2 regions of the Vreelandella sp. 162(4c) genome follow, and region 2 is predicted to be linked to the other one. Evidence: predicted binding sites of a transcription regulator. Region 2 holds the regulator's gene; the other holds the start of a gene.
The links. The regulator FliA, encoded in region 2, starts transcription of late flagellar genes. The targets are predictions, from matches to a motif close to CTAAAGTTNNNNNNNNNNCNGCCGATA.

Region 1 (4,420 bases), 1.2 Mb from region 2:
AATTGATAATCCTTCTACAAATTTTTCTCGATATTGAGGGTATGCATTGAGTGATGGTTTTAAGAATCGAAGAGCGATTTTTTCTTTATCAAATTCATTTTGGTTAAATATTTTACTGCCACCATAAAGGTTGGTATATTGTTCTGCTTTCTTTGCTTTAGATATCTCGAGTGCCCATTGTCCAGGGTGGCTTATTTCTGGCAGATCCCAGCTTTGTTTTGATTGAGATGATATAGGCGTTTGAATGCCAATATATTTTGCTGTTTGATTTAGTGTTCGTTCTAACATTGTGCTTAGTTTTTCATCTTTATAAGACAGGCATTCATATAAGAAATCTAATGTTTCATTATAATGAGGTGCCTTTTTGTAGATTGTTAATTTCCCCAGGATATTGTCAACCCATCGATGATTGGGCGATATTTTAATTTCATTGATGTGAGGGAATTGGCCACGCTTAGACAACGGTACAGTAATATACTGCCAAGCTTTTTCTATGTTTGGATGTAGAATTCGATTTCGATTTACCCATCCTTTGTCAATAAACTGTATATCATCAAAAATTATCCACTCATCGACATGATTCATTAGCTGAAAATAGCCGATGTATGGAAAAAAATATGGCTGCATGATCGCCAGATTCATAATTTTAATTCCATCTTTATTAATTCAATAATACGTAATTGCTCTAGCTGGGTTAGCCTTTCAAAAATCGGTAAGCACAATATGCTACTGGCAATGTCTTGTGATATCGACTTTTTTACATGGATACCCAAGCTCTCGACTGACTCTAGCGACGGGTAAAAGTACCGTCGGGACTGTACGCCGTTTTCTTTGAGGATGGCGGCAACGTGCATGGCTTGGTCTTCGCTTTCGAACACCACAGGAAAGTAGGCGTAGTTGTACATAAGAGTATCGTGTTTGGCTTGTAGTTGCAGGGGTTTCGGCAATGTTTGCTCGTACCTATGCCAAACTTGTGCCCGTGCCTTCAAGTTTTCCTTCATTTCATCCAGCACACAAAGCCCCATTGCCGCATTTAGCTCGCTCATTTTGGCGTTGATGCCCAGCTCTTCGATGCTCTCCTGGCCGGTGATGCCGAAGTTGATCATTTTCTTTGCCCGTTCCAGGTCTTCTTTTTTCTTAAAGATAATTGCGCCGCCTTCACCGGTGTGAAATAGCTTGGTGGCGTGGAAGCTAAGCGTAGAGGCGTCGCCATGTTTGAGCAGGCTTTCGCCTTTGTAGCCTACGGCGAAAGCGTGAGAGGCGTCGTAGATCACTTTTAGGTTGTGTTTGCTTGCAATGCCATCAATGGCTTCTACGTCGCAGGCGTTGCCAAATACATGTACAGGTATAATGGCACGGGTTTTCGAGGTTATTGCTGGCTCAATGTTTGTTGGATCCAGGCACCAGGTGTCTGGGTCAATATCTGCAAATACGGGATCCACTCCTTCCCATCTCAGGGAGCTTGCAGTGGCTACAAAGGTGAAAGGCGTGGTTATGGCCTCAGTAGGCGCACGATGGCCGGTAATGCCCAGTGCGCGATAAGCAATCTGTAGTGCTAGTGTGCCATTAGCGACGAGCAATAGGTTTTCTACCCCAAGGTATTCTTCCAGTCGCTTTGTTAGCTGCTGTACCAATTCACCGTTGTTGGTGAGCCAAGCACGTTCGTAAATGCCGTCTATGTAGCGGTCAAGCTTTTCACGGCTAGGCAAGTAGGGCTTGGTTACAGGGATCATAATGTGCCTTTTATTGAACTGAGCAGTTCCACACGCGTCATTTATTTTTCGTTTGCCAGCTGTTGTAAATAAGCTCCGTATCCACTTTTCTCAAGAGGTTCGCTCAGGTTCATCAACTTCCCTTGGCTTAACCAACCCTGATTAAATGCAATCTCTTCCAGACAAGCGACTTTGTAACCTTGTCGTTTCTCAATTGTTTCTACAAATTGTGCTGCTTCTAAAAGGCTTTCGTGTGTACCTGTATCCAGCCAAGAAAAATTAAGACTCAACACTTCTACATGAATATCGCCACGTGACAGGTATCTTTTGCATGATGTCTATCATGCTACGCCACTGTTCTATGCCGTTGTATTGGTATATCGGCAATTTCCTTGGCTTCTTAACCTTTGACATTTGCCTAGCGTGGTTCCTGAGCATCCTGGTGGCATAGCTTATCAAAGTATGCCTGCTCTGATGATTTTGTTCGTGTGATCTCATGAAATAGGCATGTGAAAACAGGTGTTGTTATCGCCTATGTTGCCATAAGGGGCTTGATGGCAAATAGGAGAAAAGGCCTTATGTTAAGGCCTATGCTGAGCATTCGCACGCAGAATGAAGCCGAGTGGCTGACGTTGGATGCCCCAGTAAGTAGGGCATCGCGCCTTCACTTCAAAGGCTGAGCTAGCGGCGCCAGCTCTTCGATATCGAGTGTCTCTTTTGTGTTAAATTCTTCATAAACCTAGGTTGGCTGAGTTCAGCGCTGGACGGTCACAGGATTTGGGTATCTACTCCAGAGAATCCTAAAGTTCCTACCGCTCCTGCCGTTACCTATTGCAACCAATTGTGTACAAGGATGTCCTTAATGGCATTTATTAATACAAATCAACTCTCCTTGGGTGGCCAGAACCAGCTCAAGCGCTCGCAGTCTTCCATGGAGACCGCTATTGAGCGCCTGTCGTCGGGGTTGCGTATCAACGGGGCGAAGGACGATGCAGCAGGGCAGGCTATTACTAACCGCATGGAGTCCAATCTTCAGGCGGGCAAAGCCTTAACCCGAGGCATCAACGATGGCATTTCGCTGATGCAAACTGCTGAAGGTGGTCTTGATAGCATTAACGATATTTTGCAAAGAGCGCGTGAGCTGGCCATTCAATCCGCCAACGGCACCCTATCTGATGCTGATCGCTCCTCGGTCAATGCCGAGTATCAGCAGCTCTCAGAGGAGATCGACCGACTGTCCTTCGGTACAGAGGCGTTTGGTAAGACACCACTCGCTCCCGCTGAACCGCGCCCCTTACCGGTTAAGCTCGGCGAGGCACCTCATATTACTGAGCTTCTTGGGCCTGGTTTTGAGAGTTTTACCTCCGGTACAGTTTCATTGGCTTACATACCTGAGGGGGCCACTAACGTCACGCTGGAGATCGACTCTTTTGGTTTAGATGATGACATTCAGATCTTCACGCAAGATGGGAAGCATCTGATAGGGACGCCTATTGATGGGGCTCATCCTGACCATGTATGGCAGTCCCGGGACGCTACGGATCTTAATGCTTCACTACTCACGCCTGATAATGGATTTGAACCTGGGGCCAGTTACGATGCTAGCCTGCTACAAGATGCAGCGGGGAGCTATGACCTAAACTCGCCGCCTGTTGAACTTGATTATAACGACATGAAAATTACTTATAGCGGCGACGGTGATCGGCTTGATGAGGCATCGGCTGATGATGACGGTACCGAGTTTAACAACGGCAACCTGTCAGAAAATATGCTGGAGCGAGTAACTTTCGATAAAGTCACCGAAAACCTGATTGTTTTCGTGGTAGGCCAAGGTTCATTTAATGCCAGAGCTACCTGGGATGAAATGCCAATTGAGTATGACGACCCCGAGCCAGTATCAACCCCCGTTAGCACTCCTACTAACATCGTGGTCAGTGCGGGGGTTGGTCAGAAAATGGATTCCATCACGATCACTCCTACGCCTTCTGATACACAATCACTGGGGCTTGAAGGAGTGGCGCTGGATCCAATAGAGAAGGCCTTAGAAGCAATACAGAAGCTTGAGCAGGCAATGGGACAGGTTGATGAGTATAGAGGTCAGTATGGGGCGCTCAACAACCGCTTTGAATCTGCCATTGGCACCTTGAGCCAGGAGCAAGTGAGCTTGGGAACTGCTAAGTCGCGAATCGAGGATGCGGATTATGCCGTAGAGACATCTAATATGATGCGCGCACAGATTTTGCAGCAAGCTGGTACTTCGATGCTAGCCCAGGCCAACCAGAATCCCCAAAGCGTGCTTTCTCTGCTGGATTAATTAACTAACCGATTGGTGTGTTAATTGTGCAAGTCCTGACATACGGGCTTGCTTCTTCTAAAACCTCTGCCACTAATTACTTAGCCTGCAAAATTGATCTTCCTGGCGTTTGCTCGATAATGAGTAGTTATCTTCGGTACTCGTCAGCCTGAGGGTGCTCAAACTGTACGTTCCTAACTGGTCAGGAAAACACCCCATGGATCCGCATAAACTGGCGGTAACCTTAGCGATTGCTGCAGGTTGGTTGAGTTTTAACAGCCTTATCGTTTGCATGTATTTCCTACTGAGCGGTAGAGGCGTGCTGGAAGGGGGAATGTGGCGAGGTGGAGAGTGGCTAAGGCTCGGGCAGTCAGTGTCAGCCGATGAGAACAATGAACTGGCCGCTCATCCCCCT
Region 2 (4,420 bases):
TCACTGCTGTTAACCCAGCTGCAAAGCGAAGGCTTGGCCGCCTTGACGCGTCGCGCGTGGCAGCAGTTAAAAGAGGCCGATAGCGGGGATCTAAATGCTGAAGTTCGCCTATTGATGGCCAGCGGTGTGGCATCGGTCGCCGGGCATCTCGATGTTGCTGATGATGAGGAGGCGCAGACGCTGCGTGGCGATCTGCTCAACCTATTAGGCAACAGCCGTCGCCGCCGCGATACCGGCATGCTTGATGCACTGGTCTACGCCTTTATGGCACGAGATGCGATTCGTCAAATGGGCAGTGTTAGTCGAGAGGGCGTGGCGTGAGCGAACAGGATCAAGCATCGGGTCTACGCAAGTGGGCAAACCTGCAGCGCCAACAGCAGCAAGCTGAGGGTACAGTTGATGTTGCGGCGGCAGAACACGTGCCGGAATCTGAACAGCCTAGCTCTCTGTTAAAGCCGACAACTGCAGCGGTGGAAGAGCCAGCAACGGTGGTAGCGCACCGGCCCAAAATTCCGCTTATTGTGGTCGGACTACCGGGTAGTGGTGCAGCCCAGGTGAACAAGGTTAAAGCACGATTAGGGCAGTGGTCGACGTTAGGTCGAAGCTGGGCCGGTGATCCTGAGGATTGGGATATTCATATCGTCATGGCCGAAACGGCCGACCTAGCCCAACTTTGCGATCAATACAGCCGTTGGGCACTGTGGATCAGTAGCGATGCCGATACCTTTGCTTCCATGTTCCGTACCTTGCGTCAACTACATGAGCGTGGCGGGCCGCGCCGTTTGCTGGCGCTCCACGAGCCGCACTTGCCGCGTCAAGGGTTGCTCAATAACTTGCGTGAGGCAGCTGATTACTACTTAAATATGGAGCTGTTGGTACTTGCACGATGAGCGCACTCTGCCGAGGAGACCAAGCATGCTAAGCTGGCTATTAAGAGGGAGACTGCTACTGAGCCCAGTACTGCTGACAGGGTGTCTACTAGCAGGGGTAACGGGAAACGCCCAGGCGACACCCGGTAGCTGGAGCAGCCAGATACCAGGTCTGATGGTAGCGATGAGTGATCGGTCAAGCGCTAGCCAAAACGCTACCCCACCTGCTGCTGCTAACAATGTGGAGTCAGCACAGCTCGGGCGTATTCATTGGCAGTTTCAATATCCCCCTGGTGCGTTATTAAACGCTTGGCTGTGCCATCCTGAGCAGTGCGTTGCGTTAGCTGGCATGCGGGGGACTACCACTGCCCTGGCGGGGTTTGCCGCGGATGCGCCGTTGCATTTTCGCTTCGCTTTACGTCCGGGGCAGCGGCCTGTTCGTGTCCAGGGGCTGCAAATGATTGTGAACTATCAGTGAAGGCTGGATAGACGCGAGGCGAGAGGATGTACACAGCACAAGGCAGGATCAAACAGAGTGAGCTGTTGACGCAATACATGCCACTGGTACGACGTCAGGCCTTGACGCTTCAGGTCCGTTTGCCAGCCAGTATTGAGCTCGACGACCTTATTCAAGCCGGGATGGTAGGGCTGCTGGAAGCGCTGGGGCGCTTCGATGCCACCCAGGGGGCAACGTTCGCGACGTTTGCCAGTCAGCGTATTCGCGGTGCAATGATGGATGAATTACGTACCCGCGACTGGTTGCCCCGCAGCGTGCGCCGCTCAGCGCGAGCGGTTGACAGTGCCGTTCGTCAATTAGAGCAACAGCTCGGACGGGCACCAGAAGAGAACGAAATCGCCCAACACCTTGAAATGCCGTTGAGTGAGTATCAGCAGCTCCTCAACGACACCAACAGTGGTCAACTGTTGCCGTTTGAAGAGCTGGTGGCCGACGGTGGCGAGCCTAGCAATAATGAATTGGCTAATTCACCGTTCGAGCAGTTGCTAGACGGCCAGCAACGACAAACGTTGATTGAGGCAATTGAAGCGCTGCCAGAGCGTGAAAAGCTGCTAATGGCGCTGTACTACCAAGAAGAACTCAACCTTAAGGAAGTAGGGGCTGTGTTGGGCGTCACGGAGTCACGCGTTTCACAACTGCACAGCCAAGCCGTCAGCCGCTTACGCGCGCGTTTACACGACTCGGCATAACACCTCTTTTTACTCACTTGTGACCGGCAAGGAGCCGTGGATGAACCCTTCGACGCTGATAGGCATATTTGCCAGCATACTACTGTTGGTGAGCGTGCTGTTTTTCACCGCAGAGTCCCCTGAAAGTTTTATCAATTTGCCGGGTTTGGCCATTGTGGTGACCGGTACCCTAGCGGCAACCTTTATCAGCTATCCGCTGAAAGAGGTGCTCCGCGTCGTACGGTTGGTGGGCTTGGTATTCCGGCGCGAAAATACCTATATGCGTGACGATATCCGCGAATTGGTGGATATGTCGCGACTCTGGTTTAAGGGCGATGTACGTGCGGTCGAGCGCGAGTTGGAGCATACCCGAAACCCGTTTTTGCGTACCGGGATCCAACTGGTCATTGCCAACACCAAAGAGGATGAAATTTTTGACATGCTGCGTTGGCGCATTGCCCGTCTTAAAGCGCGTGAGCATGCCGAGGCACAAATATTCCGTACCATGGCCACCTACGCACCCGCATTTGGCATGATCGGCACCCTGGTGGGGCTGGTCAATATGCTGGAAGTCATGGACGCAGGCGACCTGCAGGTGATCGGCCCGCGCATGGCGGTGGCCCTGCTCACCACCTTCTACGGCATTTTACTCGCCAACTTGGTGTTTAAGCCGATTGCGGTGAAACTCGAGCGCCGCACCGAAGAGCGGCTGATTACCATGAACATGGTGCTGGAAGGTATTTCGCTGATTACCAAGCGCCGCCTGCCGTCGTTTATTGAAGAGACCCTCAACTCGTTTGTAGCTAACTATCACGATGAGATCCGTGATAACAGCGTCAAACCAAGGCCTGATTCGTCGGTTAGTGCGGCGGCGAAGGGGTAGGCCAGATGCTTGACCGTGATACGCGCCACGCACTGGAAATGACGCCGTCGCCAGGCGATGGTGACGAGGGTTGGCTAACCAGCTATTTGGATGTGCTGACGCTGCTAATCACGCTCTTTGTGCTGCTGCTTTCACTGACACCGCCGGGAGGCGGTGAGGCGGCTGATACTGCTTTCATGCGCTCGGCTAGCGCTGTATCATCATTGCCGCTGGCGTCTCTAGCCACTGGTATTCAGCCCCGCCATTCAGGGGTTCAGCCGCAGTTTGATGGGCTCGACATCCCCGGTGTCAGTGTTTCGCAAGGGAGTGAAGGGGTCACGTTACGTATTGATACCAGCCTTTTATTTCCCAGCGGTCAAGCTGTACTGACTTCCCGTGGGCAAGAGGTGGTAGAAAGCCTTATCGATGTGCTGACCCGTTTTGACGGTCAGATTTCGGTAGAAGGCCACACCGACAGCGTGCCTATTTCAACGGCCCGCTTCCCCTCTAATTGGGAGCTTTCATCAGCGCGGGCTATCGCTGTGGTGAGGCATTTAGAGCGCCAAGGATTCAATATCTCTCGTATGCGGGCCGTCGGTTATGCCGACACCCAACCCATGGAACCGAACGCAACGGCGGAGGGCCGAGCTGCCAACCGTCGCGTAGAGTTGTTGCTAAGGCAGCAGGTCGAGGGTGAATAGATTGCGAGGCCACGTTTGTGTCCATGTACCACCCGCGGTTGCAGTCGTTTGGAGCTCTGCTGGTTTTAGATGCCGATTGTCGCCGCATTCAAGCCAGTAGCACCAACTTAACCCGCTTGACCGGTATTGAGCGCCCTGAAAATGGGCCGCACACTCTTGCCTATGTGTTAGGAAAACGGCTAAGCCAGCGGGTGCGCCGCGAGTTGCAGGGGCAGCAGAAACTCTCCGGCCCGCTGGTGTTTATTCGTTCCAAGCATAGCAACATGCGTTTTCAGCTCTATGCTTACCGAGCAGGTGGGAAGGTCATCGTCGAGATTGAGCCACTCAACCCCCAAGGTAAGCGCCGCCTGCTTGGCACAGTCAATGAGCGGCTGATGCATTTAGCCGACGCAACCCACCAGGAAGAGCTGCTCGACTGCTTGGTTAACGCTATTCAACAGCTCACCGGCCATGATCGCGTCACCGTGTGCCATTTCGACAGTGATTGGCATGGTTTAATGGTTGCCGAAGCGCTGGGCAACCAGCTGCCCTCGCTGTTGGGTCAGCGCTTCCCCTCAAGCGACTTCCCTGTCGCCTTACGCAAAAGTTACCAACATTACCCCGTTCGGTTAATTGAAGACGTCGATGCGCCGCCTGAAACGCTGACTCCCGCCTACTCGGGAGTGAGCCTTAGCGGCAGCTTTTTACGCGCCCCTGCCCCTGAGCGGCAGCGATATTTAAATCGCCTGGGGGTGCGTGGGTCATTCAGTTTGGCCATGCAGGGGGATACTGGCTTATGGGGTCTAGTGTTTTGCCATTCGCCA

Region 1: a site for FliA is predicted at 2,513-2,539, ahead of AC4EYZ_RS16630 (flagellin N-terminal helical domain-containing protein). Genes of this name have one in related genera too.

The regions. Positions count from the first base shown of each region.
Region 1 is NZ_CM176981.1:3,623,391-3,627,810, forward strand. It holds gene AC4EYZ_RS16615 (WbqC family protein) at 1-642, opposite strand, end outside; gene AC4EYZ_RS16620 (DegT/DnrJ/EryC1/StrS family aminotransferase) at 639-1,733, opposite strand; gene AC4EYZ_RS16625 (hypothetical protein) at 1,775-2,032, opposite strand; gene AC4EYZ_RS16630 (flagellin N-terminal helical domain-containing protein) at 2,575-4,026, shown strand; gene AC4EYZ_RS16635 (hypothetical protein) at 4,223-4,420, shown strand, end outside.
Region 2 is NZ_CM176981.1:2,403,985-2,408,404, reverse strand. It holds gene flhF (flagellar biosynthesis GTPase FlhF) at 1-321, shown strand, start outside; gene AC4EYZ_RS11010 (C15 family peptidase) at 318-890, shown strand; gene AC4EYZ_RS11005 (flagellar protein FlhE) at 916-1,347, shown strand; gene AC4EYZ_RS11000 (RNA polymerase sigma factor FliA) at 1,374-2,075, shown strand; gene AC4EYZ_RS10995 (motility protein A) at 2,116-2,937, shown strand; gene AC4EYZ_RS10990 (OmpA/MotB family protein) at 2,943-3,617, shown strand; gene AC4EYZ_RS10985 (GAF domain-containing protein) at 3,641-4,420, shown strand, end outside.